DNA from 3 places in the Nonomuraea salmonea genome. Region 3 is predicted to be linked to each of the others. Evidence: riboswitches for the same ligand, from Rfam matches in the RefSeq annotation. Region 3 holds a riboswitch; each other region holds the start of a gene.
The links. Region 3 has a riboswitch for thiamine pyrophosphate ahead of thiD (bifunctional hydroxymethylpyrimidine kinase/phosphomethylpyrimidine kinase). Riboswitches for the same ligand answer to the same signal wherever they lie in the genome.
Positions count from the first base shown of each region.

Region 1: another riboswitch for thiamine pyrophosphate. It lies ahead of ACFFR3_RS36240 (purine-cytosine permease family protein); the one in region 3 lies ahead of thiD (bifunctional hydroxymethylpyrimidine kinase/phosphomethylpyrimidine kinase).
Region 2: another riboswitch for thiamine pyrophosphate. It lies ahead of thiC (phosphomethylpyrimidine synthase ThiC); the one in region 3 lies ahead of thiD (bifunctional hydroxymethylpyrimidine kinase/phosphomethylpyrimidine kinase).

Region 1 covers NZ_JBHMCF010000040.1:250,389-260,050, forward strand. Annotated here, with positions in the region: gene ACFFR3_RS36200 (sensor histidine kinase) at 218-1,321, opposite strand; gene ACFFR3_RS36205 (response regulator transcription factor) at 1,321-2,016, opposite strand; gene ACFFR3_RS36210 (hypothetical protein) at 2,111-2,284, shown strand; gene ACFFR3_RS36215 (DUF6412 domain-containing protein) at 2,284-2,481, shown strand; gene ACFFR3_RS36220 (YidC/Oxa1 family membrane protein insertase) at 2,600-3,241, shown strand; gene ACFFR3_RS36225 (ATP-binding protein) at 3,225-3,647, opposite strand; gene ACFFR3_RS36230 (sensor histidine kinase) at 3,799-5,667, opposite strand; gene ACFFR3_RS36235 (methylated-DNA--[protein]-cysteine S-methyltransferase) at 5,763-6,332, shown strand; gene ACFFR3_RS36240 (purine-cytosine permease family protein) at 6,301-7,638, opposite strand; TPP riboswitch at 7,629-7,743, opposite strand; gene ACFFR3_RS36245 (rhodanese-like domain-containing protein) at 7,797-8,120, opposite strand; gene ACFFR3_RS36250 (Fpg/Nei family DNA glycosylase) at 8,166-9,044, opposite strand; gene ACFFR3_RS36255 (GOLPH3/VPS74 family protein) at 9,114-9,662, shown strand, end outside.
Region 2 covers NZ_JBHMCF010000003.1:424,014-433,675, reverse strand. Annotated here, with positions in the region: gene ACFFR3_RS03245 (phosphotransferase family protein) at 1-417, shown strand, start outside; gene ACFFR3_RS03240 (TetR/AcrR family transcriptional regulator) at 508-1,140, opposite strand; gene ACFFR3_RS03235 (MFS transporter) at 1,236-2,630, shown strand; gene ACFFR3_RS03230 (FAD-dependent monooxygenase) at 2,627-3,871, shown strand; gene ACFFR3_RS03225 (AIM24 family protein) at 3,876-4,541, shown strand; gene ACFFR3_RS03220 (cellulose binding domain-containing protein) at 4,538-5,593, opposite strand; gene ACFFR3_RS03215 (universal stress protein) at 5,702-6,541, opposite strand; gene ACFFR3_RS03210 (hypothetical protein) at 6,551-6,901, opposite strand; TPP riboswitch at 6,992-7,104, shown strand; gene thiC (phosphomethylpyrimidine synthase ThiC) at 7,097-8,641, shown strand; gene ACFFR3_RS03200 (SDR family oxidoreductase) at 8,666-9,517, opposite strand; gene ACFFR3_RS03195 (glycine betaine ABC transporter substrate-binding protein) at 9,558-9,662, opposite strand, start outside.
Region 3 covers NZ_JBHMCF010000025.1:155,020-164,681, forward strand. Annotated here, with positions in the region: gene ACFFR3_RS23435 (HesA/MoeB/ThiF family protein) at 1-908, shown strand, start outside; gene ACFFR3_RS23440 (hypothetical protein) at 974-1,099, shown strand; gene ACFFR3_RS23445 (hypothetical protein) at 1,374-1,523, opposite strand; gene ACFFR3_RS23455 (hypothetical protein) at 2,006-2,323, opposite strand; gene ACFFR3_RS23460 (serine/threonine-protein kinase) at 2,316-3,548, opposite strand; gene ACFFR3_RS23465 (hypothetical protein) at 3,814-4,428, shown strand; gene ACFFR3_RS23470 (M28 family peptidase) at 4,510-6,036, shown strand; gene ACFFR3_RS23475 (DNA polymerase domain-containing protein) at 6,242-7,186, opposite strand; TPP riboswitch at 7,244-7,339, shown strand; gene thiD (bifunctional hydroxymethylpyrimidine kinase/phosphomethylpyrimidine kinase) at 7,327-8,136, shown strand; gene ACFFR3_RS23485 (TenA family protein) at 8,167-8,841, shown strand; gene ACFFR3_RS23490 (carbon starvation CstA family protein) at 8,845-9,662, opposite strand, start outside.

The sequences.
Region 1 (9,662 bases), on a different contig from region 3:
CCGAACAGCGTGCACTACCAGATCGCTTGGCAGCGGGCACGAGAGGGGAAGATGCGCCAGGTTCGGTTTCGAGCATCTGTCGGCCGCGCGCGAGGCGAGCGGGCGGCCTGGTTTCACGTCGCCGGGCAGTTCCCCGGAGACGCTGAACGCCTGTGGAGGCGGCGTAAGACCAGGTTCCGGCTCGGCAGATGCCAGCGAAGCGAAGCAGGCAAGAGAATCACTTCGATTCTCCGAGCGGCAGCCGGATCTCGAACCGGCACCCCGGCCCGTCGTTGACCACGCCGATCTCCCCGTCGTGCGCCTCCACGATCCCCTGCGCGATGGCCAGCCCCAGCCCGGCTCCGCCGTCCGCGCTGGGCGTCCGCGCGGCCTCCCCCCGGAAGGCGACCTCGAACACCCGGGGCAGATCCTCCTCGGGGATCCCCCCGCAGCAGTCGGTGACCGACAGACAGGCCATCCCCTGCTCGACCGCGGCCCTGAGCACCACGGGCCGGTCGGACGGCGTGTGCCGGATGGCGTTGACCACGAGGTTGCGCAGCGCCCGCCCCAGAGCCCCCGCGTCGGCCTCCACGGGCACGGCCGCGGCGGCCTCGGCGGTGAGCATCACCCCCTTGGCCCTGGCGAGCGGCTCGGCCCCGGCCAGCGTGTCGGCGACCAGGTCGGCGAGCCCGATCCGCGAGCGTGACAGCCGCAGCGCCCCCGCGTGGATGCGGGACAGCTCGAACAGGTCGTCCACCATCGCCGACAGCCGCTCCACCTCCAGCTTGATCTGCCCGTGGTAGCGGGTGACCGTCTCGGGGTCGGTCACCACGCCGTCCTCGAGCGCCTCGGCCATGGCCCGCATGCCGGCCAGCGGCGTACGCAGGTCGTGGCTCACCCACGCCACCAGCTCGCGCCGCGCCCCTTCCAGGGCCTGCTCCCGCGCGTACGCCTCCTCCAGGGTGTTGGCGATCGTCTGCAGCTCGGCCGGGAGCCCGGTCGGCGCGACGAACGGCAGGTCGCGTACGGCGGCCACCAACCGCCTGCTCTCCTGGACGACCCGCCTGGCCAGCACGAACGCCACTCCCAACCCCACGAGCCCCCCGACGGCCACCACGCTGAGCACGAAGTCCTTGGTGGGCCCCTCGATGATCATCTTGTTGATGATGGCCACCACGCCCGCCAGCGTGGCCGCCACCGCGACCACCACGACGACGGCCATGGCCACGCCGATCGACCGCGTGCGCAGCCGCCCCATCAGCCAGACGCCCGCCAGCGCGATGAGCAGCCCGAGCCCGGCCGTGACGGCCATGACCATGGGCAGGTCGCCGGGGCGCGGCATCAGAGGCCGTCCAGGGGCTCGTAGCGGTAGCCGACCCCCCACACCGTGACGATCCTGCGCGGTTCCGTCGGGTCGGGCTCGATCTTCTCCCGCAGCCGCCGTACGTGGACGGTCACCGTGGACGAGTCGCCGAACGACCATCCCCAGACCTGGTTGAGCAGCGCGGAGCGGCTGAAGGCCTGGCGCGGGTTGCGCATGAGGTAGGCGAGCAGGTCGAACTCGCGGGCGGTCAGCAGCACCTCCTCGCCGCGCAGGCGTACCTCGTGGGCTCCGACGTCCACCAGCAGGTCGCCGTCGCGCAGCACGCCGGTGCCGCCGGTGACGGAGGCCCCGCGCGCCCGCCGCAGCACCGACTGGACGCGCAGCGCCAGCTCGCGGGGGCTGAACGGCTTGGTCACGTAGTCGTCGGCGCCGGTCTCGAGACCGACGACCCGGTCGATCTCCTCGCCGAGCGCGGTCAGCATGATCACGGGCACCGGCCAGCGCTCCCGCAGCCGCCGGCACACCTGGAGGCCGTCGATCTTGGGCAGCATGAGGTCGAGGACCATGAGGTCGGGCGGATGGGCGAGGGCCCTGCGCAGCGCCTCGGCGCCGTCGCCGACGCACTCCACCTCGTGCCCGTCGCGCTCCAGATAGCGCGCCACGACCTCGGACACCGTGGGATCGTCGTCCACCACCAGGATGCGCGTGTTCACGTCTTCACGGTACGGCCCCGCCGCCCGGAACCGGCCGGTACGTCATGGCTTCGTAAGGGTCGCGGATCATGCCCCGAGGACGTACGGTGGGCGCATGGGTAAAGTCGTGATGCTCGTTCTGGGGACCTTGCTGGGTCTCTTCGTGCTTTTCACCTTCATCCTGCCGATGCTGGTGGGTCTGATCAAGCTTGCCTTGATCATCGGTGTGATCGCCCTGGTCGTGTTCGTCGCGGTCACCGTCGTCGGTAAGACGTCCCGCTCCAGCTGATGCAGCTGCTGTTCGACCCGTGGCTGGTGGGGATCACCATGATGGCGATCCTGCTGCTGGCCACGTGGGCGGCCACGCTGCTGCCCGTCCTTCTCGGGGAGCCGGTGGGCTTCCCGCTGTCCTACGCGCGCCGCACGGCCTTCCAGCGGCTGCGCGACCCCGACGCGGCCGGGCGGCCGCGTCCCCGCGCCCCTTAGCGCGCCCCGCTTTTCCTGGACGCGGGGCTTCCTTACGAGCCCCCGTCGAAGCGGGGCTCCCTCGGCCATGACGAGCGAGCCCGTCGTCATCACGCCTCTCTAGCAGGGAACAGGGCTCATGATCGATTCTCTCGTCACGTTCGTCATTCACGTCTCCGGCGGCAGTGCCGCCCTCGGCATCGTGCTGTTCACCCTCGCCGTACGCCTTCTGCTGCTGCCGCTGAACGTCCGCCAGGCCCGTACGGCGAAGATCCGCGAACGGCTCGCCCCCAAGCTCCGCGCGCTGCGTGAGCGCCATGGCCGCAACCCTGAACGCCTGAGCAAGGAGCTGAGTGCTCTCTACGCCAAGGAGGGCACGTCACCGTTTGCCGGGATCATGCCGATGCTGGCCCAGTTGCCGTTCCTGTGGCTGATGTACCGGGTGGCCACGCATCCGACCGCGCTCGCGGGGCACACGTTGTTCGGGACGCCGCTGGGGGAGCAGGCGGCCGGCGTGGTCGCCCATTTCGGTCTGGTCAGCACCCCGGTTTTGGTCTTTGTATTGGTCATCGCCCTGGTCACAGCGGTGGCGTGGCTCTCGGCCCGGCAGATCAAGGTCGCCGAGGAGCAGCCGGAGGCCATGAAGCGGATCATGCGGCTGCTGCCGTACGGCTCGGCGCTGGCCGCGCTCGTGCTGCCGCTGGCCGCCGGCCTCTATCTGCTCGTCTCGACGGCGTGGGCCGTGAGCGAGCGCGCCGTGCTGGCTAGCCGGCCTCTCTGAGGGCCGCGACCTGCCCGTTCACACTTTTGCTTGGCGCGGGCAGAATCGCCCACACGGTCGTCGTGTCGCCGTCGTGCCGCACCCCCCAGCTCTCGGCGACATATTCCACGATGCCGAGCCCCCGGCCCCCGAGCGAGGACAGCGTCGGCCGGCCCGCACGGGGCTCGGTCGCGGCGCCCCCGTCGCTGACCGCCACCTCGATGTGATCGTCGCTGCGCAGCCACGCCACCCGCACCATGCCCGACGGCAGCGGATGAGCGTGCCGCAGCGCGTTGCTCAGAAGCTCGCTCACGACGAGCACGGCATCGTCGATGGCCGCGGTGAAGACCCCACTGTCCTGCAGATCAGTGCTCAGACGCTGGCGGGCGACGGCAACGCTGGACGGCGCGTACGGCAGCAGCACCACGCTTGACACACCCACCTCCCCGTTCCCTGTGCCCCCCGCGGGAACACTCCCCGGTACGACCGAAATGCCCCGTTACTCGATCCCAGAAACCGCATCTCGATCACAGCTTGTACACATTGGAAGATAGATCAGCGCAACCGTGACCACCTCGTTACCGCATCGGTGTGTCGGATCCGATAGTGGAAGAGCCCCTCAATACGAGCCGCATTCTGGTGCCTCCTCCTGGTCGCGAATGAGCGCTGACATCTCCTCCCTGTGCCCTGGCGAGACTGCGGACGATGTAGAGACCGAGCCCCACTCCACCAAACCGTCTCCGGTCGCCGCTGTCCACCTGGACGAAGCGTTCAAAAACCCGCTCACGGTCAGGCGGGGCGATTCCGACTCCCTCGTCGTCCACGACGACGACCACGTTGTCGTCCTCCGGCCAGGCCGCCACGCTGATCAGCCCGCCCTTGGGCGAGTACTTGAACGCGTTCTCCAGCAGCTGCCCGAGCAGGATGTCGGTGGCCAGCGCGTCGCCCAGCACGTACGGCAGCCCTTCGGGCACGTCCACCTCGACCCGGTGCCGGTCCGACAGCTCGGGCAGCCCCAGCGTGGCCGCCACGATGCGCTCCCCCAGGTCGAACTCCTCGATGCGCACCTTGAGCTCGTCGGCGCCGGCCCGCGCGCCGAGCAGCAGGTGGTCCATGAGCACGCCCAGCGACCTCGCGCGCTCGGCGATCGTGTGCACGGCCGAGCGGCGCGCGGGGTCGCTCATGTCGTCCCAGCGCGAGTCGAGCGTGCTGGCGAAGCCCCGCACGATGGTGATCGGCGTGCGCAGCTCGTGGCTGGTCGTGGCGAGGAACAGGTCCTTGGCCTCCTCCAGCTCCTTGGCGGCGGTCACGTCGCGGAAGTCGACGACCACCTCGCCGGTCTCCTCGATCTGCGCGCTCACCACGTCGAGCCAGCGCCCGTTGTCGAGCTGGAAGGTGCCCTTCTCGCCGGCCTTGGGCAGCGGGAATGGCGGCGGGCCGCCGATCACGGACTCGGCGGGCAGCGCGGTCAGCTCGGCGGCGGCCGGGTTCCAGCGCACCACGAGGCCGTCCTGGTCGAGCACGGCGATGCCGTCGGCGCTGGCGTCGAACACGGCCCGCTCGTGCGCCCGCTGCCGCACCGCCTCCTGGTAGGCGACCGCGTTGCCGACCGCGATGCCGGCGTGCCCGGCCAGCAGCTCCAGCAGCTCCAGCTCCAGGTGTCCTGGGTTGCGGCGGGCGAACAGGGCATAGAGAGCGCCGTACGGCCGCCCGCCCACCGCGGCGAGCCCCAGCGCGATCGTGTGCAGGCCCTTGAGCTTGGCCCACACCAGGTCGTCGAGCCCGTGGGACTCCAGCATCACGGTCTTGCCGGTGCGTAAGAGCTTGTCCACCAGGCTCGTCCGCAGGTCGGTGGTGGTGCCCCTGATCGCCTCCGGCAGCTCGTACGTGCTGACCAGCCGCAGCCGCTCGCCTTCGATGAGCACGAACCCGCCCGCGTCCGCCCCGGTCAGCTCGGTCAGGCTGGCCGAGATGCGGTCGAGCACGGCCGACAGCTCAAGGTCGGAGTTGATGTCCCCCACGACGTCGGTGAGGCGGGCGACCAGCCGGGCGCGGCGCGCCATGCGGTGCTCGGCCATCTCGTCGGCCCTGGCCGGGTGGTAGGCGCACACGTAACCGGCGACGGCGCTGCCGAGGCGCAGGGCGCTGATGTCCACCCGCAGGTCGAGCACCCGGCCGTCGGCGTGGAGGCGCTTGGTGCGCAGCGACACGGGCTCTCCCGTACGTACGCGCTCCAGCACCGCGTTGTGCTCGGCGCCCAGCTCGTCCGGCACGATCGGGGCCCGGCGGCCGAGCAGCTCGTCGGCGCTCCAGCCGAACATGCGCTCGGCGGCGGCGTTCCACACCAGCACGCTCTGGTCGCGGTCGAGCGCCACGATGGCGTTGGGCGAGCTGGCGAGCGCCGCACGAGCGATCTCATCGTCACTACCGGCCCATTCGTCCCCCACTACTCCATAGTGCACGTGGCGCGGTGGGTGCGTCGGGCGATCCGTCCGATACGCTGCGGTCACGGTGATTCCCGGCAGGTGGGAGGGTGAGGGGTATGTCGAGCAACGATCTCGATGCCCTGCTGCGGGTGACCTCCAGCACCTATCGGGGTGAGACACCACCCGACATCGCGTTCGGCACCTACGACGGCGCGGTGGGCAGGATGGTGCTGGCGGTGACCGGCAAAGGCATCGCGGCGTGCAGCTTCGAGGCGGAAAACGACGTGTTCGAGCTGATCACCCGGCACGTGGGGCGGTTCATCGGGCCCGACGCGCGGCGGCTCGACCCGGTGCGCAGAGAGCTCGACGCTTACTTCTCGGGGCGGCTGCGGACGTTCGCCACGCCGGTCGACCTGACGCTGGCGACGCCGTTCGCCCGTACGGTGCTGCAGAAGACCATGGCGGTCCCCTACGGCACGACCACGACGCTGGAGGAGATCGGCGAGAGCATCGGCAGGCCGCGCGCGCTGCGGGCGATCGGCAACGCGCTGGCCTCCAACCCAGTCTGCGTGATCGTGCCCTGCCACCGGGTCCTGCGCGAGGACGGCGGGCTCGGCGACTACGCCGGCGGCGCCGCCGCCAAGCAGCACCTGCTCAACGTCGAGCAGCGCGCGACCGCTGGATGAGCCCGATGAGCAGCGTCACCAGCGCCGCCACCAAGGCGCCGCCGAGCGCGCCGTTCATCCACGACTGACGCACGAAGCCGAGCGCCTCGCGCACGCCCGTCCAGAGCGCGTCCCACTGCGGGAAGGTCGGCGTCGAGGTGGTCAGCCAGTACGCGGCGAAGCCCAGCGCCCAGGGCACCAGCATCGACCAGCGCGACGGTGCGTCCTCGGCGGTGTTCCAGCCCTCGCCGCGGCGCAGCACGAAGTAGTCGACCGCGAGCACCGCGAACATCGGCACGAACACGGCGCCGATCACGCCGAGGAACACGCCGTAGGAGTTGACGTCCGCGAAGAGCGCGATCACGACCGTCACCACGCCGATGGCGGTCGAGAGGATCCGGCGGTCCACCCGCGGCATCAGGTTCTGCAGCGACATGGTGGTGGAGTAGACGTTGGCGAAGGACTGGTCGGTCTCGCGCAGCACCAGGATGCCGAAGAACAGCGCGCCCAGCGGCACCGCCACGAACGGCGTGAACACCGACGTCGCGTCGGCCAGCACGCCGTCGGCGCCCGCCAGGGCCACCGCGTAGACGCCGAGCCCCAGGCAGGCCACCTGGGCCAGCGTGTAGCCGCCGACCACGCCGGTGAACGCGGCGCGTCCCGACCGCGAGTGGCGGGCGAAGTCGGCCGCCATCGGCACCCACGACACCGACAGCGCGATCACGTAGTCGACGGCGGCGGGGAAGGCCGTCCAGCTCCCGCCCTCGGGTGAGGGGGCCTCGCGCAGGAAGAACACCGCGAACCAGACCATCGCCACGATGACGCCGACGGTGACGTAGCGGCGCAGCAGCCGGATCGAGCCGAGCGGCCAGACGGTCAGCGCCGCCGTCAGGACGCCCGCGACGAGCACCCACACCTGGTACGGCACCGACGGGAAGATCGCGCCGGCCCCCTTGGCGATCACCCACAGCTCGAAGGCGCCCCAGCCGATCATCTGGATGATGTTCAGCAAGGTCGGGACGTAGGAGATCCTGGCCCCGAACAGCCCGCGCAGCAGCACCATGGCCGGCTTGCCGGTGCGCGTGCCCGGGATGGCCGACAGGCCCACCATGGCGGTGCCGATCAGGCTGCCCACCACGGTGGCGACCAGCGCCGCCGCGAGGGTGAGCGGCGCATTGCCCAGCGGGTCGAGCAGCAGCAGCGCTCCGGAGAAGCCGAGGAGGCTGACCCCGAGGTTGGCCCAGAGCGCGCCCTGATCGAGCACGCCCAGGGTCTTGGGCGCCTCGCCTTCGAGGGTCAGCGGAACTTCTTCGACGCCGTGCGACATCGCACACTCCCTACGCCGGCATTACCCGGACAGGTTCAGGCGGTCGGCAGCGGATGCATTGCTGCCCTCTCAGCCCGGCGACCCCGAGCTCCCGCGACGATCTGTAGTTTGCGCCCTTATCTTGCCTTAGAGAGGGTCAAATCGCCATAGTGGGCGACTTACGCCACAAAAGGCTCCTGGCCCGTCTCGCTGACCATCGGCTTCTGCGCGGCCTCCCACGACTGCATGCCGCCGCCGACGTTGACCGCCTCGCGTCCGAGCTGGTTGAGCCACGCGGCGACCTGCAGCGACCGGCCGCCCACCCGGCAGACGACATAGACCGTGCGGTCGCCGGGGACCTCCTCCACCCGGCCCTGGATCTGCGTCATGGGGATGTGGACGGCCTGCGGCGCGTGGCCCGCCAGCCATTCGTCCTGCTCGCGGACGTCGAGCAGGTAAGCGTCTGCGGGCACGGCACTGGCCTCGATCTCAGGAACGGTCATGACTCCATCATGGCGTGCCCGAAGCCGTGCACCGGACGCCCGCACCTACTTGAGCAGCTTGGACAGGCGGCGGTCGGCCAGCGGCTTGCCGCCGGTCTGGCAGGTCGGGCAGTACTGCAGCGAGGAGTCGGCGAACGAGACCTCCCTGATCGTGTCGCCGCACACGTCGCACGGCTGCCCCGCACGGTTGTGCACCCGCAGCCCCGACTTCTTCTCCGCCTTGAGATCCTTGGCCGCGAGCCCGTGCGCGCGCTCGACCGCGTCGCGCAGCGTGGTCACGATGGCCTCGTGCAGGTCGGCGAGCTGCGCGTCGGTCAACGTCGCGGCGATCTTGAAGGGCGACATCTTGGCGGCGTGCAGCACCTCGTCGGAGTAGGCGTTGCCGATGCCGGCGATCACCTTCTGGTCGCGCAGCAGGCCCTTGATCTGGGTGCGCTTGCCGCCCACGATGCGCTTGAGCGCCTCGACGGTGAACGATTCGGCCATCGGGTCGGGGCCGAGGGCGGCGATGCCGGGCACCTCGTCCGGATTTTTCGTGACATAGACGGCGAGGCGCTTCTGCGTCCCCGCCTCCGTCAGCTCGAACCCGGGCGCCAGCCCCTCGTCGTCGGGCGCCAGCCGCACGCGTACGGCCAGCGGCCCCTTCCCCGGCCGCACCGGCTTGGCCCCCGACAGGTCGTCGCGCCAGCGCAGCCACCCGGCGCGGGCCAGGTGGATGATCAGATGCAGCCCGTCGCAGTCGAGGTCGAGGAACTTGCCGTGCCTGCTCACACCGGTGACGGTCAGCCCGCCGAGCGAGGTGACGGGTGGGTCGAACGTCTTGAGCGCCTGGATGGCCACCACGTCGATCCCCGCGATCGCGCGGCCCACGGCCCGCTCACGCAGGAAGTGGGTGAGCGACTCGACTTCGGGAAGTTCGGGCATGCCCCCAGAGTACGGCCCGCACGGAACTGTCCCCAGAACGGGAGCCATCGGGTCGTTAGGGTCAAGTGCATGACCGTGACGATCGCAGAAGAGCTCCTCCTCCTGGCACTCAGCGAGGACAAGGGCAAGCTCCTCATCAACGCGGCCACGCTCGACCTGGCGCTCTCCGGCGGCATCCTGGCCGAGCTGGCGTTGGCCGGCCGCGTCACCAAGGACGGCAAGAAGCTGGCCGTCGCCACGCCCGACCCGGTCGGCGACCGGGAGCTGGACGCCGCGCTGGAACGCATCGCGAACGACAAGGCGCGCACCCCGGAGTGGTGGGTGCGCAAGCTGCAGACGGACGACCTGCGCGACCGCCTGCTCACCCGCCTGGCCAACACCGGCGTGCTGGCCAGAGAGCGCACCAAGGCGCTCGGCATCTTCACGGTCACCCGCTGGCCCGAGCTGGACTCCGCCGTCGAGGCCGACATCAGGGAGCGGATGACGGCCGTGCTCGCAGGCGCCACCCCCGACCCCCGCACGACCGCCCTGATCGCGCTGGCCAAGGCGGCCGGGCTCGACCGCAAGGCGTTCCCCGACGCCGGCAAGGCCCGCGTCAAGGAGCTCGCCAAGGGCGAC
Region 2 (9,662 bases), on a different contig from region 3:
GACGACGTCGTGCGGGAGCTCGACGCCGAGTGCGCGTGGCTGGTCGCGAACGGGGTGGTCGGTGCCGACGTGGTCGCGCGGAACCGCCGCGTGGCCGAGGCCGCGTTGCGGCCGTGGACGCCCGTGTTCGTCCACGGTGATCTGCAGCTCTCCCACGTGTTCGTCGAGGGTGACGAGGTCACGGGCGTGATCGACTGGTCCGAGGCGGGGCAGGGCGATGCGATGTTCGACCTCGCCATCCTGACGCTCAACCATGAGGACCGGCTCGCCGACGTGATCGCCGGTTATGGGGTGGACGTCGATGTCGACGCGATCCGCGGGTGGTGGTCGGTGCGCAGCCTGCAGGCGGTGCACTGGCTGATCGAGCACGGCTTCGACCCCGCCCCAGAGCTCGCGGTGCTGCATTCCCGCAAATGAGGGCAAACCCGTGCGTCTGCGGCGAGCACTCTCCCGCAGGTGAGGGCGGGCCCGTGCCTCTGCGGCGCGGACGGTCCCGCAGGTGAGCCCTCAGGTGGGGCGGTAGGCGCGGAGGAAGGCGCGGACGCCTTCCTCGATCAGGGGGCGGACGCGGGTGTCCTCCGCCGCGTTCGCCGAGCCCAGCCGGCTCAGCGCGACTCCGAAGGTCAGCGCGATGAAGTGGTCGGCGGCGAGCCGGGCGTCGGGAACGGACAGGAGGCCGGCGCGACCCAGAGCCGCGAGGCGTTCGCCCAGCGCATCGTCGGGGGCGTAGGAGATGGGCTGGTCGGCGCGGTCGGGCAGGTGGCCGGACTCGGTCACGACGAGGCGTTGCAGGGTGGCGTACTCGGCCGAGTCGAGCATGTCGGTCGCTATCCGCATCGCGAACGCCACCAACGCGTCCTCCAGCTCGTCCGGCCGGGTGAGGCCGGTGAGGGTGGCGTCGAGAGTGTGCTGGACGGCGGTCACCAGTGACTGGCCGATGGCCTCGACGACGGCCCGCAACAGGGTCTGCTTGTCGCCGAAGTAGTCGTAGACCGTGCGCGTGGACACGCCGGCCTTGGCGGCGATGGCCCCGATGCTGGAACGGTCGAAGCCGTCGGTGAGGAACAGCTCCCTGGCCGCCGCGAGGATGGCGGCCCGCTTGTGCGGGGAGCCCTCACGCAGGGTCTTCGTGGTCTGCATGGTGCCGATCGTAGCCGAACTACACTGGCCGTTGTAGCAATGACTACACTGCACGTTGTAGTGTAGTGCCGCACATCCACGGGGGAAGGACGTTCATGACGCAGACCTTGGCACCGCCCATCCGCATCGGAAGACCCGCGATGGCCGCGCTCGGCACGCTGGCCGTCGCCACCAGCGTGCTGGAGTCGGTGATGGCGCCGGCGCTCCCGCTCCTCCAGCGCGAGCTGGACGTCAGCCCCGCCGTCGCGGCCCTGCTGCCCATCACCACGCTCATCGCCGGCGCGCTCGTCACCCCGGTCGCCGGCAAGCTGGGCGACCGCTACGGCGCGAAGCTGGTGCTGATGCGGCTGATGGCGGTGGTCGCCGCGGGCGGGCTGGTCTCCGCGCTGGCGCCCAACCTGCCGGTGTTGCTGGTGGGGCAGGTGTTGCAGGGCGCCATGATGGGCGTGCTGCCGCTGTCGTTCATCCTGGTCCGCAAATACCTGCCGCCGGGGGACGCGCAGGTGGCGATCGGGCTGGTCACGGGGCTGTTCATCGGCGGCGGCATGGTCGGGACGCTCATCGCAGGGCCGCTGGCGGAGGGGTTGTCCCGGCATGCGATGTTCGGGCTGCCGACGCTGGTGATCGTCGCGGCCACGGTGACCGTGGCCAGGGTGATGCCGCGTGACCCGGCCGGACGGCCCGGCGCGGGCGTCGACTGGCCCGGCCTCGCCCTGCTGAGCGGCACCATGCTCTCCCTGATGGCCGGTCTGGCGATCCTGCCCGAGATCGGCGCCCGGCCGGTCGTCATCGTCGCGGTGGTCATCGTCACGATCGGGTTCGGGACGGCGTTCGTGCTGGTCGAGCGCAGGGCGGCGGCGCCGATGGTGGACCTCGCGATGCTGACCGCGCCCGGCATGTGGACCTCCTGCGTGATGACGCTGGTCGTCTGCGTGGGGTCGGCGTCCGCGACGTACCTCGTCCCGCAGCTCTTCGGGGTGTCGGGCGACGGTTACGGCTTCGGCATCAGCGCCACCGCGACCGGCCTGCTCCTGCTGCCCAGCCTCATCACCTCGGCGGCGAGCGGCCCGATCGCCGGGTTCGCGGTGCGGCGGTACGGCTCGCGTCCCGTGGCCGTCGCCGGGATCGCCGTCATGGCGGCCACGCTGCTCGTCCTCGCCGCCGCGCACGCCGAGCTCTGGCAGCTCGTCGTCGGCAAGGCGGTGATCGCGCTGGCCGCGGGCCTCTGCGTCACGGCCATGCTCACCGGTACGACCGGCGCCGTCGCCCAGGCGGACACCGGCATCGCCACCGGCCTCGTCCTGGTGGCCAGAGTCGTCGGATCGGCGCTCGGCATCCAGGCGAGCGCCGTGCTGCTCACCGCGGGCACCGACCCGGTCTCCGGCGTGCCGGGGGAGTCGGGCTTCGTGCTCGGGTTCGTCCTGGCCGGCGTCGTGACCGCCACGTCCCTCCTCGTTCACACGTTCAGGCGAAAGGAAGTCCAGGCATGACATCGAAGCGTGAAGTACTGATCTCCGGCGGCGGCATCGCGGGCCCGGCGCTCGCGTACTGGCTCGGCCGCTACGGCTTCGCCGTCACCCTCGTCGAGAAGGCCGGCGGGCTGCGCGGCGGCGGCTACCCGATCGACGTGCGCGGCACCGCGCTTGAGGTGGTGCGCCGCATGGGGATCCTGCCGCGGCTGCGCGCGGCGCACGTGGACATGCACAAGTTCACGTTCCTCGACGTCGCGGGCGACGAGGTGGCGGTGGTCGATCCGCGGCTCATCGACGGCAGCGTGGCGGGCCAGGACCTGGAGGTACGCCGCGGCGACCTCGCCGAGGCGCTGCACGCGGCCGTCGGCGACGACGTGGAGTTCGTGTTCGGCGACTCCATCGCGACCATGACCGAGACCGGGCAGGGCGTGGACGTCACGTTCGCGAGCGGCAGGCGGCGGACGTACGAGGTGGTGATCGGCGCGGACGGGCTGCACTCGCGCACCAGGGAGTCCGTGTTCGGCCCCGAGGATCGCTTCCACCACTACCTCGGCCACTGCTTCGCCGGCTTCACCATGCCGAACATCCTCGGGCTCGCCCACGAGGGGGTGCTGTGGAGCACGCCGGGCCGGGCCGCCGTGCTCTACGCGGCGGGCGACGGCGACGAGGTGCACGGGTTCCTCAACTTCGCGCGTGAGGACCCGCCGTTCGGCGCCTTCCGCGACCCTGCCGCGCAGCGCGACCTGGTGGCCGCGACCTTCGCGGACGCGGGCTGGCGGGTGCCCGACCTGGTGGCGGCCATGCGGGAGGCGGACGACCTGTTCTTCGACACGGTCAGCCAGATCCGCATGCCGGCCTGGTCGAGCGGGCGGGTGGCGCTGGTGGGCGACGCGGCGTACGCGCCGTCGTTCCTGACCGGGCAGGGCACCAGCCTCGCGCTGGTCGGGGCGTACATGCTGGCCCGTTCGCTGGCCGTGCACCCGGGGCACGAGGAGGCGTTCGCCGCGTACGAGCGGGACACCCGCGAGTTCGTCACCCTCAACCAGGCGCACGTGGACGGCGGCGGCAGCGTGATGTTCCCCGCGACGCAGGAGGCGATGGACCGGCGCGACGCGATGCTGCGCGACCTCACCGCCGACCCCGTCCCGATGGAGCGGCCGGCCCACTCGGCGCTTACCCTGCCCGGCGTCGCGGGGGAACCGGCGGACGGCGGCGGGCGTTGGTCCTTCCATACGGTGCCCGCAGGCGAAAGGTCATGAGGACGTGCGCAGTTCGGTGTTCGGCAATCTCGGCTCCCAGCAGCTGCCGCCGGGGTTCGCCCTGGAGAACGGCAAGATGCTGCGCGTCCAGCTCCCCGACGACGTGCTGGCCAAGCAGGGGTCGATGGTCGCCTTCCAGGGGGAGATGGACTTCGACTACGAGGGCGGCGGGCTCGGGAAGCTGTTCAAGAAGGCAGTCACGGGCGAGGGCGCCGCGCTGATGCGCGTACGCGGCCAGGGCCTGCTCTACCTCGCCGACAACGCCGACGACATCCACCTGTTCTACCTGGAGAACGAGGGCATCACGGTCAACGGCCGTAATCTGCTGGCCTTCCAGCCGCAGCTGTCCTGGGACATCAAGCGGGTCCAGGGCGCGGGCATGGCGGCCGGCGGGCTGTTCAACACGACGATCACCGGCACGGGGTGGGTGGCGGTGACCACCCACGGCACGCCGGTGCTGCTCGACGCGGCGCGCATGCCGACGTTCGCGGACGGGCAGTCGGCGGTGTGCTGGAGCACCTCCCTGCAGGTCGGGGTCAACCGGACGATGAAGGTGGGCGCGCTGATCGGCCGGGGGAGCGGTGAGGCGATGCAGCTCGCGTTCAGGGGTCAGGGGTTCGTGCTGGTGCAGGCCAGCGAGGGCGCCCCGGTGATCAAGGCGCAGTCCTAGATCGCGCAGGTGGGCGTCGGGGCGGTGCCGGCCCCGGTGGACGAGCCGAGGAAGCCGAACGTGGTGGACGCCCCCGGCGCCAGCGAGCCGTTCCATGCCGCGTTCCGCACGGTCACGGACGAGCCGTTCGCGCTCAGTGTGCCGCCCCAGAGCTGGGTGACGCGCTGACCGTCGGCGTACGTCCAGCTCACCGTCCAGCCGCTCATCGGCGCGGCGCCGGTGTTGGTGACGGTCACCTCGCCCTGGAAGCCGCCCTGCCACTGCCCGGTCGTCTTGTACGCGGCCGCGCAGTCACCGGCCGGCACGGTGGGTGTCACGGTGGGTGTGACGGTGGGCGTGACGGTGGGGGTCGGGGTGCCCGCGAGCGCCTCGACCAGGGCCGGGTACCACTTGTCGGACATCTTCTGGTCACCGGCCGCGTTCGGGTGCACGCCGTCGTAGGTGTCGGTGGCGGTGTTGAAGCCCGTCCACTGGTCGACCACGGTGATCGGCGACTGGCCGGTGGAGGTCGCGGCGGCCCAGGCGGGGATGGCGTCGTTGAGGGCCACGGTGCGCCGGCCGCAGTCGGGGCAGGTGGCCGGGTTCATCGGGATGATCTCAGCGACCAGGATCCGCATGTTCGGGTTGCTCGCCCGCATCTGGTTCACCAGCGTGGTGAACGCGCCGAGGATCGTCGCGGGCGCGATGTTGCTCCACACGTCGTTGGTGCCCAGGTGCATGAGCACGACGTCGGGCCGGGTGGCCGCGAGCCAGCCGGGCAGCATGTTCTGGTTCGCGATGTTGGTGGCGAGATAGCCGCCGTGGCCTTCGTTGTCGCCGTCGTGCGCCACCCCGCAGCCCTGCGGCGGCAGCGTGCCGACGAAGTCGATGTTCGTGTGGCCGGTGCTCTGCAGCCGGTTCCACAGCATCGCCCGCCAGCAGCCGGGGGAGCCGGTGATCGAGTCGCCGAGCGGCATGATGCGTACGGCCGCCGCCTCGGCCGGCGTCGTCGCGAACAGCACGGCCGCGATCACGGTCACCATCCCCGCCAGCACGGCGCCGATTGCGCGCATCGTCCGATCTCCCGTCGTCAGCCTGCGCAGATCGTAAGGAGCGGCAGGCGGAACGGGGAAGCTGAAGGTCAGGACCGCGGGCATGAGCTGCGGGGACGCATGTAACTTTCAGGCGGCGGCGCGTACCACCGCCAGCGGGCAGGGCGCATGGTGCAGCATGGCCTGGCTGATGGATCCGATGAGCATGCCGGCGAGCTGTCCGCGCCCGCGCGAGCCCACCACCAGCAGCTCGGCCCCGGCCGCCGCCTCCTTCAGCACGTCCACAGGATGTCCGTGCACGATCTCGGCGACGGCCTCGACGCGGGGATGCCGGGCGCGGTACGGCGACAGCGCCTCGTGCAGCGCCCGCAGGTGGCCCTGCTCGCTCTCGGGGTCGGCCGGCCCGAAGCCGCCCGGCTGGGGCCAGGCCCACGCCTGGACCACCCGCAGCCGCGCCCCGCGCAGCTCGGCCTCGGCGAAGGCGAACTCCAGGGCCTGCTCGGCGCACTCGGACAGGTCGGTGCCCGCCACCACCTCGCCGGGCGTGGCGGGGCGGTCGCGGACGAGGACGACGTTCGTCTCGGCGTGCGCGACGACCCCGTACGCGACCGAGCCGACCAGCAGCCCGCGCACGCCGCCGATGCCGCTGCTGCCGACGACCAGCAGCTCGGCGTCGGCGGCGGCCTTGAGCAGGGCCGCGCGGGGATCGCCGGGGAGCAGGACGGTCTCCACACGCACCTGGGGCCGCTCGCGCAGCGCGCGGTCCTTGGCGGAGGTGAGCACGGTGCGCGCTTCCTCGCGCATCCACCGCGCCACCTCGGCGTAACGGACGGGCTGGTCCTCCTCGCACACCCACTTGGGCACGACGTGCGCGACGGTCAGCGGAACCTGGCGCAGCACGGCCTCGGTGGCGGCCCAGCCGGCCGCCTCCAGGCCGGCACGGGAGCCGTCCACACCTACGATGATCAACTCGGCTCCTCAGGACGCGGTGTAGCACTCCACCTCGGCGCGGCGGAACGACAGTCCCACGGCCTCGGAGTCGCGGACGCACGCGCGCTCCGCCTTGCTGAGCTTGAGCGTGCCGCAGACGGTCACGCCGGAGTAGGTACGGCAGTCGAGCGACGGATCGGTACGGCCGACGCGATAGAGCTCTCTGACGTTCTTGCGGCACTTGGCCTTACCGGTATCGGAGTAGCGGCACTGGGCCAGCAGGGTGTCGAACTGCTCCTGGCTGACCTCGTGCTGTTGCATGCCGTCCCCGGCGGCGGCGGTGGCGCCGGATGCGGCCATCACGACGAGTAGTCCTGCGACAGCGGCGATTCTCATCATGTTTCCCCTGATGGGGTCCGTACCGCTGAGAAGCCCCGCCAAACCTTTTCGCCCTGGTTTGGGATCCAGCCCCGCGTGGGTACGATCACCGCCGTCCAACGCGGGAGCCCGGTGGAGACCGGGCTGAGAGGACGGCTGCCAGCCGCCGACCGCCAGAACCTGCTCCGGGTAATGCCGGCGAAGGGAGTTTGCGCGATGACTGACGCGCGCTTTTCCAAGATCTACAGCGGCGAGCTGCGGGTGCCGATGCGGCAGGTGAACCTGTCGAACGGCACGGCGGTGACGCTGTACGACACCTCGGGCCCGTACACCGACCCCTCCTACGAGCCCGACCTGCGGCGGGGCCTGCCGCGCCGCCGGGCCGAGTGGATCGAGGAGCGGCGGGCCGCCGGGCACCCGGTCACCCAGGTCGGCTGCGCGCGGCGCGGGCTGGTGACCAAGGAGATGGAGTTCGTCGCGGTCCGCGAGGGCGTCTCGCCGGAGTTCGTACGGGACGAGGTCGCGGCCGGCCGGGCCATCATCCCCGCGAACGTCAACCACCCCGAGACCGAGCCCATGATCATCGGCCGCAACTTCCTCGTGAAGATCAACGCCAACATCGGCAACTCCGCGGTCACCTCCTCCATCGAGGAGGAGGTCGAGAAGATGACCTGGGCCACCCGCTGGGGCGCCGACACGATCATGGACCTGTCCACCGGCGACGACATCCACGAGACCCGCGAGTGGATCCTGCGCAACTCCCCGGTCCCGGTCGGCACCGTGCCGATCTACCAGGCGCTGGAGAAGGTCAAGGGCCGGCCGGATGAGCTGTCGTGGGAGGTCTTCCGCGACACCCTGATCGAGCAGTGCGAGCAGGGCGTGGACTACGTGACCGTGCACGCGGGCGTGCGGCTCGCGCACGTGCCGCTCACCGTGCGCCGCAAGACCGGCATCGTCTCGCGCGGCGGCTCGATCATGGCCGCCTGGTGCCTCGCGCACCACCGCGAGAGCTTCCTGTACGAGAACTTCGCCGAGATGTGCGAGATCCTGGCCCGCTACGACGTGTCGTTCTCGCTCGGCGACGGCCTGCGGCCCGGTTCGATCGCCGACGCCAACGACGAGGCCCAGTTCGCCGAGCTGCGCACGCTGGGCGAGCTGACCGTGATCGCGCGCGAGCACGACGTGCAGGTCATGATCGAGGGCCCTGGACACGTGCCCATGCACAAGATCAAGGAGAACGTCGACCTGCAGCGCGAGCTGTGCGACGACGCCCCCTTCTACACCCTCGGCCCGCTCGTCACCGACGTCGCGCCCGGCTACGACCACATCACCTCGGGCATCGGGGCCGCCATGATCGGCTGGTTCGGCACCGCCATGCTCTGCTACGTCACCCCCAAGGAGCACCTCGGCCTGCCGGACAAGGACGACGTGAAGACCGGCGTGATCACGTACAAGATCGCCGCGCACGCCGCCGACCTGGCCAAGGGGCACCCGAAGGCGCAGGAGTGGGACGACGCGCTGTCCGACGCGCGCTTCGAGTTCCGCTGGGAGGACCAGTTCGACCTCTCGCTCGACCCCGACACGGCCCGCGCCTTCCACGACGAGACGCTGCCCGCCGCGCCCGCCAAGACCGCGCACTTCTGCTCGATGTGCGGCCCCAAGTTCTGCTCGATGCGGATCAGCCACGACATCAGGCGGGCCGGTTTCGAGGAGAAGGCCGCCGAGTTCCGTCGCCTCGGCGGCACGATCTACGTGGAGTGACGCCACCAAGTGCCCAGGCCGCGGCTAGCCGGGGAGCGTCTCGCCGCCGATCGGGGCCAGCACCTCGCCCGTGTAGTACGAGGACAGCCGGTCGGAGGCGAAGAACACGTACGAGGGGGCGATCTCGTCCGGATGGGCGGGTCGCCCCATCGGCACCTGCTGGCCGAACTTCTCCACCTTCTCCTCCGGCATCGTGGCCGGGATGAGCGGCGTCCACACCGGGCCAGGCGCCACCGCGTTGACCCGGATGCCCCGCTCGACCAGGTTCTGGGCCATGGAGTAGGTGAAGGCGTTGATCGCGCCCTTCGTGGCGGCGTAGTCGATGAGCGACTTGTTGCCGCGCAGGCCGTTGATCGACGAGGTGTTGATGATGGCCGCGCCCTCGCGCAGGTGCGGGAGCGCGGCCTTCATGACGCGGAAGTAGCTGTGGATGTTGACGGCGAACGTGTGCTCCCACTGCTCGTCGTCCAGCTCCTCGAGGCCGCTCACCGGCTGCTGGTAGGCCACGTTGTTGACCAGCACGTCCAGGCCGCCCAGCTCGGAGACGGCCTGCTCGACGACCGACGCGCAGTGCGCCCGGTCGGCCAGGTCGCCGGGCAGAGTCACGCAGCGCCGCCCGGTCTCCTCGACCAGCTTGCGGGTGTGCGCGGCGTCCTCGTGCTCGCTCAGGTACGCGATCGCGACGTCCGCGCCCTCCTTGGCGAACGCCACGGCGACCGCCCGGCCGATGCCCGAGTCGCCGCCCGTGATCAGGGCCTTCTTGCCGGCGAGCAGGTCGCGGCCGACGTAGTCGCGCATCTCGTCGCGCGGCTCAGGGGCCATCTCGCCGGTGCTGCCCGGGTACGGCTGGTTCTGCGGTGGTGGTGTGTGCGACATGCCTTGCGGGCTGCCCGTGGTCAGGTGGGGCTAACGCCCGTCATCGGACGAACCCCTCCGACCTGAGCCAGTCGCGGGCCACCAGCGCGGGCATGCCGCCGTCCACGTCCACCTGCGCGTTCAGGTCCCGCATGACGTCGTCGGT
Region 3 (9,662 bases):
CGCCCGCCGAGATCGCCGCCGAGCTGCTCGCCGGCTTCGCCATGCTCACCCAGGAGGAGGCCGACGAGCTGGTGGCCGCGCTGCTGGCCTCGGGCCACGTGGAGGAGACCGCGCCGGGCCCCTGCGACGAGCTGGGCGAACGGGAGAAGGAGCGCTACAGCCGCAGCCGCGACTACTTCCGCTGGGTGGACCTCACTCCGCGCGACCACGGCTGGGAGCCGCAGGTCAGGCTCAAGTCCGCGCGCGTGCTGCTGATCGGCCTCGGCGGTACGGGCACCCACGCCGCCTGGTCGCTGGCCGCCTCGGGCGTGGGCCGGCTGCACCTGGTGGACCCCGACGTCGTCGAGCTGTCGAACCTCAACCGGCAGGTCCTCTACACCGAACCGGACGTCGGCCGCCCGAAGGTGGAGGCGGCGGTGGAGCGGCTGCGCCGGGTCAACTCCGACATCTCGGTCACCGGCGAACCGCTCACAGTGGACGGCCCCGACGCACTGGCCCGCCTGATCGACGGCTTCGACGTGCTGGCCCTCTGCGCCGACCGGCCCGGCGAGCCGGACGGCATCAGGACGTGGGCCAACCGGGCCTGCGCGCGGGCGGGCATCCCGTGGGTGACGGGCGGCTACAACGGGCCGCTGGTCAGCGTGGGCGTCTTCGGGCCCGGCGGGCCGTGTTTCGCGTGCGTACGGGCCGGCATCCCGCCGCAGCCCGGCGACGGTTACGCCTGGCCCGGCGTCACCGGCATGTCGGCCGGGCTGTCGGGCCAGCTCGTGGCGTACGACGTGGTGCAACTGCTGACCGGGCTGTCGGTCACCCCGCCGGGCTATTTCCACGGCCTGTCATTGCTCGACCCGGATGCGCATGTTTTTGCGCGATATCCCACGCGCAGCGGGTGTAATTTCTGTTATTAAGGGGGATGCGAAGGGAATCATACCGTCATCCCACTGTTTTCCTGACTTGCCCGGTAAGGAGTGCCATGAGCAACCCCCCTGCCCCGCAGAATCAGCAGGAGCGGAAGGACCGCACCACGATCACCATCCGCCGCCTGACCAAGGCCGAGACCCCGGGCGTGCTCCACCCCAGCCACGGCAACTCCAACTGATCCCGGCAGAGCCTGCTCACGATTGCGGCAGGACACCGATGTCGTGACCCTGATCATCGATGCGGCATCGGCCGGTGGTACGTTCCCGCAGAAGCCGCGCTGATCGTAGTCAGGGTGATCGAGACACTGACCCGATGCCAGGGCACGGTCCGGCAGCCAGCCGGCCTCCTGTCGTAAACACAACTCGATGCGCCGCTTCATCTCCGACTGAGCAGCCCTGAGGATCTGACGCGTCAGCACCTACATTCATCCCTGGTCCACGCGCTTGTAAGCCTCATTCAGTTGTACGGGTCTTCACAGGCTCGCTCGCCAGAACAGTTTCGATGACGTCCCTGGCACTGGGAATGAGATTGAGGCCGAGGACCTCTTCTCGCTCGAACCAGCCGCACTTCTCGATGAAGTCCTGCTTGTCGTTCCCGCTCATGTCCACACGGTCGCCGCTGGCTGTGCACAGCATGTGCGACGGCGACGACGGTCGGGGTCCGCTCCCCGTCGAGTTGCCATGACCAGAGAGCCAGAGGGCGCCCGGGGCGCACTTCCAGCCCTACTTCCTCGCGTATCTCGCGGACGAGCGCCTCATCGGGGGACAGGTCCTCCAGGCCCTGCATGATCTGGCGGGCGCCGTTGTTCCACTGATCGTGGTCCTGCTGTGCCCGAGGCGCGCTCGGTGACGAAGTCGCTGGCCGATCATCGCCTTGAGCTGGGTCAGGCGGCTCTCGATGTCCTTCTCCTTGTTGAGGCGCGTGGCGCTGTTCTCCACCTGCGGGAAGCTCAGGTGATGGGTTCCAGCTGCCAGCCGCGGCCCTGGCGTCCACCAGCCGGGCCAGGTCGCCGGTACGTCCCGCGCGCCGGACGTCGAAGGCGTAACAGGAGCCGGGGACGCGGACGGTGAAGCCGTACGGCAGGTCAGCCATGGGCCTGCTCCACGACCACCCCGGCAGGGGCCTGCGGCGCGGGCCGATCGGCCAGCGCGAGCGCACCGTCCAGCTCGCCCGTGCCCGTCACCAGGGCGTCGAGCAGGCCGGCCGCGCGTTCGAGCAGTTGGTCCATGCGTTCGCGGTTGTCGGACGACTCGGCGACGAAGCACCGGAGAGCCGCGTCCGCCTTCGGGGAGCCGGTCGGCTGCGCCTGGGCGGGCCCGCCGTCGAGGGCGGCGCGGATGGCCTTGAGGTCGCGGGCGACGCTCGCGGCCTCAAGGCGGTTCGCGCTGAACTCCTCAGCCATGCGGCCCCTCCTTGATGTCCTCGTAGGCGCGCCAGTCGCGGTAGACGGTCTCGGCGACGCGGGCGCCGGCGGTCCTGCTCTCCATGCGCAGCCGCAGGCGTACCGGCAGCCCCGCGTCGTCCACCTGCACGGTGAACCGCACCGGGCCCTCGGCGCCGACGCCCGCGAACGACGCGGCGTCCTCCTCGCCCCGCACCCGGTGCGCGAGCGCCGAGCCGGTGAGCACGCGCCCGCCGCCCTCGGCGGTTCTGCTGGTCACGGCGGTTCCCGCCGCGTCCAGCAGTGCCTTGATCGTGTACGGCGAGCTCAGCTCCCGCACGCCGGGCGCCTGCTGCTGGGCGCACGGCCCGTTCGGCGGCCTGGCCGCGTCGAACGCCGCGCCGCCCGCCACGCCCCTGCTCCCGACCAGCGAGACCGTGACGGGCGCGGGGGCGTTCCCGCAGGTCAGCTTCATCGCGTACGCCGTGGACGCCGCTCCGTCGAAGCTCAGCCGCCCCTCGGCCACGGTCTCCCCGCTCACGTGCCGGAACGTGGCCGTGCGCGCCCCCATCGCGTCGAGCAGGTCGTCCGTGGCGGCACGCCGCTCGCCGCCGGACAGCAGGATCACCACCCCGGCCGCCACCGCCACGGCGAGCACGCCGACCGCCAGCCCCGCGAGGTAGGCGGGCCGCCGCCACAACGGCTCAGGCGGCGGGGGCTCAGGATGCCGGACCCGCTCGTACGGCATCGTCCGCCGCTCGGCCGCCAGCAGCAGCTCGTGCACCGAGCCGCCACGACACCGCCCAGGATGCCGCCCAGCATGCGGCCCAGAATGCGGCCCAGCATGCTGCCCTGGATGCCCGAGCAGGATGCGGACCAGGTCCACCGCCGCCGGGCGGGCACCCGGATCCGGGCGGCGGCACTCGTCGATCACCGCGCGCAAGGCGGGCGGCAGCCGGTCGAGGTCGGCGGCGGCGTCCGGCTGCCGCCCCGTGGCCGCGAACACCACGACGTCCGCCCAGTCGCCGACGTCGTGCCCGGGGAACAGGCTGTCCCTGGGCCCCGGCGCGAAGAACGCCTGCCCCTGGGGTGAGATCAGCACGTTCGCCGGGCTGAGCCGCAGCCCCGCGATGCCGCCCAGGTGCAGGCGCGCCATCGTGGTGGCGGTGCCGAGGGCGAACAGGTAGAGCCGCTCGCCCGTGAGCGGGCCCGCCGTCCTGACGACGGCGGTCAGAGGCTCGCCCAAGCCGAGGTAATCGCGCGGCCGAAGAGCCAGGCCGTCGCTCCATCCCTGAAATTCCATCGCCGTCCCCGTGGTGGCCGGTCAGCGTGGGCGGCACCGCCAGTGATCGCGTTCCGGCAGGTCATCGGCGGGTGCCGCAGGTCCGACAGGTTGTACGCCCACCCCTTATGGCGGGTTCAACCCATGCCGAGCGGGTCTGGCGGGGCTTGACCTTGACGCGACGTCAACGTGTCCCATGAGCGGGGAAACCGCCGGAGGAAGGAAGCACATGGTCAGAGCGGTGCTGCGGATCGTGGGGTTCGAGGTCAAGGGCCTGGCCGCCATCGCGGCGTGGATCGTGCGGCGGCGGCACGGGGTGCCGGACGGGGCGACGGCGCTCGCGTACGGCAAGGAGCAGGCGTTCATGCTGGGCCTGATGAGCTTCGCGATGGCAGTCGAGACCGTGGTCGTGGACCTGCTGCTGGCCGCGCTCGGCGTGCCCGCCTGGCTGCGGTACGGGGTGCTGATCGCCGACCTGTACGGCCTGCTGTACGTCCTCATGCTGGCCGCCGGCTGCGCGACCAGGCCGCACGTCGTCACCGCCGATGAGCTGCGCGTCAGGTACGGCGTCTACCTCGATCTGCGGGTGCCCCGTGAGCTGGTGGCGGGCGTACGGACCGGGCGGGCGTACCACCAGGGCGGCATGATCACGGTCGAGGGCGGGCGGCTGACCGTGGCGGTCTCCTCGCAGACGAACGTGACGGTCGAGCTGGCCGAGCCGGTCACCGTGGTCCGCCCGCTGGGCCGCCGCGCCGAGGTGACCTCGGTGCGGTTCTTCGCCCAGGATCCCGAGATGGCGGTGGCGGCGCTCAAACCCGGCATCACCACTCGTACGAACAGCTAGGCGAACCACCTTCGCGGCGTTACCGTCCATTCAGCACCATCTCGGGATCTTCCACCCTCGACCTCGGATGGAGGCGCCGCCTTGCTCTTATCTAGGCGTACGACCTGGAAAACGAGATCACCCCTCATCGCGGCGATCGCGGCACTGTCCCTCATCACGGTGATGCCGGCCGGGCCGGCGCGGGCCGCCGCGCCGCCGGACATCTCCCTCACCAACGTCAAGGCCCACCTGTCGCAGCTCCAGTCCATCGCCACCGCCAACGGCGGCAACCGGGCGCACGGCAGGCCCGGCTACCTCGCCTCGGCCAATTACGTCAGGTCGCAGCTCGACGCGGCCGGCTACACCACCACCCTGCAGTCGTTCACCTACAACGGCGCGACCGGCTACAACGTCATCGCCGACTGGCCGGGCGGCGACCCGGACGACGTGCTCATGGTGGGCGCGCACCTCGACAGCGTCACCGCGGGGCCCGGCATCAACGACAACGGCTCGGGCAGCGCGGCCGTCCTGGAGACCGCGCTCGAAGTCTCCCGCCAGTCGCTGCAGCCGGGCAAGCACCTGCGCTTCGCCTGGTGGGGCGCGGAGGAGCTGGGGTTGCGCGGGTCGCGGTTCTACGTGAACAACCTGCCGGCCGCAGAACGCGCGCGGATCAAGGGGTACCTGAACTTCGACATGGTCGGCTCCCCCAACGCCGGCTATTTCGTCTACGACGGCGACAACTCGGACGGGACGGGCGCCGGGCCGGGCCCCGCCGGGTCCGCGGCCCTGGAGCGCACCCTCCAGGACTACTTCACCTCCATCGGCGTGCAAACCCGCGGCACCGACTTCGACGGCCGCTCCGACTACGGGCCGTTCATCGCGGCGGGCATCCCGGCCGGTGGCACGTTCACCGGGGCCGAAGGCATCAAGACCAGCGCCCAGGCCGCGCTGTGGGGCGGCACCGCGGGGCAGGCGTTCGACGTCTGCTACCACCGCTCCTGCGACACCACGGCCAACATCAACGACACCGCGCTGAACAGGAACGCCGACGCCATCGCCTACGCCGTGTGGACCGTCGCCACCGCCGTACCGCCGGTCGTGGTCTGGCAGGACACGTTCGAGACGGCCACGGGCTGGACGGCGAACCCGAACGGCACCGACACCGCCGCCACCGGGCTCTGGGAACGCGGCGACCCGCAGGCCACCACCTCAAGCGGCGCCAAGCAGCTCGGCACCACGGTCAGCGGCACGAACGACCTCGTGACCGGCCGCCTGGCGGGCTCGTCGGCGGGCGACCACGACATCGACGGCGGCGTCACCTCGATCCAGTCACCGCCGATCACGCTCCCCTCGGCAGGCCCCCTGAACCTGTCCTTGTCGTACTACTTGGCGCACGGCTCGAACTCCTCCAGCGCCGACTACCTGCGCGTCCGCGTCGTCGGCAGCACCACGACGACCGTGCTCGACCAGCCCGGCGCCGCCACCAACCGCAACGGCGCCTGGACCACCGCGTCGGCGAGCTTGAACGCCTACGCGGGCCAGACCGTCCGCATCCTCATCGACGCCGCCGACGCCTCAGGCGCCTCCCTCGTGGAGGCCGGCGTGGACGACGTCACCATCACCCGCTGACCGCGACCGGGGCGAGACTGCTCTCGCCCCGGCGAAGCGGGCTACGGGGCGGGCTACGGGGCGGTGCGTGGCGGTGCGTGGCGGGATGCCGCGCACGTCGAAGGCCAAGCGAGCCGTCGAGCGCCCTCCGCGCCGGTGAAGACTGCCGCCGGCCGGGATGCCGGCCGCGCCGCCAGCGGCGAGGGCGGCCCGGCGCCGCGGGCGGCTAATCGACGCGGCGGGCGCGGGCGCGGCGCTTGCCCTCGTGCATCGCCTGCACACGCGCCACCGGGATCGTGTGCCCCTCCTCGACGAGGTCGGCGGGCAGCGCCTGCGGCGCCGGCATGTACTCGGCCCACGGGTCGCCCTCACCCAGCCGCTCGACAGCGGTGCGGATGGTGAACTCGCCAGGCCGGACGCCGTCGAGCTCGTCCCACGCCACGGGGAACGAGACGGGCACGCCGGGCCGGATCCGCGGGCTGTAGGCGGCCGCCACCGTCGCGCCGCCCGCCCGCGTGGAGTCGAGGAACACCTTGCCCTCGCGGTCCTCCCTGATGAACGCGGTGGTGGCCAGCGAAGGGTCCAGCCGCTCGGCGCGGGCGGCCAGCGCCCGGGTGGCGGCGGCCAGGTCGTCCATCGCGGTGCCCGGCACCACGGGCACGAACACGTGCAACCCCTTGGCCCCGCTGGTCTTGACGGCCCCGGCCAGCCCGCAGTCGGCGAGCGCCTGCCTGACGAGGTGCGCGCCCCGGACGGCCGGCGCGAAGGAGTCATGCTCGGGCGGGTCGAGGTCGAGCACCATGTGCGTGGGGTGCTCACCGGCGTAGAGCGCCGGGTGGTATTCGACGGCCCGCTGGTTGGCGAACCAGAGCAGCGTCCTGCGGTCGTCGCACAGCGCGTACGTGACCTGCCGCCGCGAGGAGTCCGCCCACACGGTCACCGACCGCACCCAGTCGGGAGCGTATTTGGGCAGGTTCTTCTGCATGAACGGCTCCTGCCCTGGGCGTACCCGGATGACCGAGAGCGGCCGGTCGCGCAGCACGGGCACCATCCGGCCCGCGACCGCGTCGAGGTAGTCGACCAGGTCCCGCTTCGTGGCGTCGGCGCCGTCGAAGAGGGGCTGGTCGAGGTTGGTCAGGGAGACCCCGTCGCGCGTCTCGTCAGCGGCCACCCGCCCTACGATGCCCACACTCGAACGTGTGGTCAACAACCCGGCCTGTTAGAGTGAGCCGTTGACGCGGGGTGCCCGGAAAGCCGGGCTGAGATCACACCCGTCGAACCTGATCTAGTTCGCACTAGCGAAGGGACGTCATGGCAGCGAACGCCGTACCCAAGGTCCTGACCATCGCGGGCACCGACCCGAGTGGCGGGGCCGGCATCCAGGGCGACCTCAAGACCTTCTCCGCGCTCGGCGCGTACGGCATGACGGTCGTCACCGCGCTCGTGGCGCAGACCACGACGGGCGTGACCGGCATCCACGAGGTGCCGGCCGCGTTCGTGGCCCAGCAGCTCGACACCCTGCTCACCGACGTGCCCGCCGACGCCGTGAAGATCGGCATGCTGGGCGACGCCGACCTGATCAAGGCGGTGGCGGCGGCGCTCGACACGTACCGGCCGCCTCATGTCGTGCTCGACCCCGTCATGGTCGCCAAGAGCGGCGACCGGCTGCTGCCCGCCGACGCGGTGAGCGAGCTGCGCCGCACGCTGCTGCCGCGCGCCGACCTCATCACCCCCAATCTGCCCGAGGCGGCCGACCTGCTCGGCGAGCCGCAGGCGAGCGGGCTGCCCGAGATGCACGCGCAGGCGGCCAGGCTGCGCGCGCTCGGCGCCCGGCAGGTGCTGCTCAAGGGCGGCCACCTCGACGGCGACACCTGCGTCGATGTGCTGGCCACCCCCGAGGGCACGATCGAGCTGGCCGCGCCGCGGGTGCCGACGCGCAACACCCATGGCACGGGCTGCACGCTGTCCTCGGCGATCGCGGCGCTGCGGCCCCGCCACGACGACTGGCCGAGTGCGGTGCGCGCCGCGAAGGACTACCTGACGCAGGCGTTGCGCGCCGCCGACTCGCTGGGGGTCGGCCACGGCCACGGCCCCGTCCACCACTTCCACAACGCCTGGTAACCCCGCCCCCTTCTTCGCGAAAGAGACGCGATGTTCTGCGATGACATCTGGCAGCGCACGTCCGAGCTGATGCGCGCCATCCACGAGCACCCCTTCGTGACGGCACTCGGCGACGGCTCGCTCGACCGTGAGACGTTCGCCTTCTACATGGTGCAGGACGCCCGCTACCTCGAGGCGTTCTCGAAGGCGCTGGCGGCCGCCTCCGTCCGCGCCGACGACTCCGACGAGGCGGCGTTCTGGGCCATGAGCGCGCACACCGCGCTGGTCGCCGAGCGCGAGCTGCACTCCGGCTACATCGAGGAGCTGGGCGCGGCCGTCAAGGGCATCGTGACCTCGCCGACGTGCCTGGCGTACTCGTCGTTCCTGCAGGCCACGGCCCTGTCGGCACCCTACCCGGTGATCGCGGCGGCGGTGCTGCCGTGCTTCTGGATCTACCAGGACGTCGGCACCGCGCTGCTCGCCAAGGCCGGCGACGACCCCGCGCACCCGTACGCGAAGTGGATCTCCACCTACTCCGACCCCGGGTTCGCCGCCTCCGTCGAGCGGGCCAAGGCCATCACCGACCGGCTCGCCGCCGCCTCCCTCCCTGACACCCGTGAGGCGATGGCGCAGGCGTACGGGCGGGCGGCGGCGTACGAGTGGATGTTCTGGGACAGCGCGTGGCGGCGCGAGGGCTGGCCCACGGCCGCCTGGCTCGCCCCCTGACCGTCACGGCGACTTCGCCATCAGCTCCTTCTCCTCGCGGGTGGCGATGAGCCCCGACGGCGCCACGATCGTGGACTCCTGGAACGGCGCCTCCGTGTCGGGCAGCGGCTCGCGCAGCCGGATCGCCTTGATCCAGATGCGGGCGGCGTCGATGAGGACCACGATGATCAGCACGGCGAAGAGCGCGGCCAGCACGCCGTCCACGGTCGAGTTGATGACGATCTGCCGCATCGCGTCCTCCGTCCTGGCGGGCGCGAGCAGCTCGCCCTGGTCGAGCGCGGCCTGGTAGCGGTCGCGCTGGGCGAAGAAGCCGAGCTTCGGGTCGGCGGAGAACACCTTCTGCCAGCTCGCGGTGAGCGTGACGGCGACGTCCCAGGCCAGCGGGACGCCCGTCACCCACGCCCACTTGAGCCGGCCGCTCTTGATCAGCAGCGTGGTGGCCACGGTGAGCGCGACGGCGGCGAGCAGCTGGTTCGCGATGCCGAACAGCGGGAAGAGCTGGTTGATGCCGCCGAGCGGGTCGTTGACGCCCTGGTAGAGGAAGTAGCCCCAGGCCGCCACCACGACGGCGCTGGTCGCGACGAGCCCGGGCCACCAGCTCACCCGGGAGATCGGCTTCCACAGGTTGCCGATCGTGTCCTGGAGCATGAACCGGCCCACCCGCGTGCCCGCGTCCACGGTGGTGAGGATGAACAGCGCCTCGAACATGATCGCGAAGTGGTACCAGAAAGCCTGGAGCCCCGCGCCGCCGAGGAAGCCGGAGAAGATCTGCGAGATGCCCACGGCCAGGGTGGGCGCGCCGCCCGTCCGCGCTATCAGCG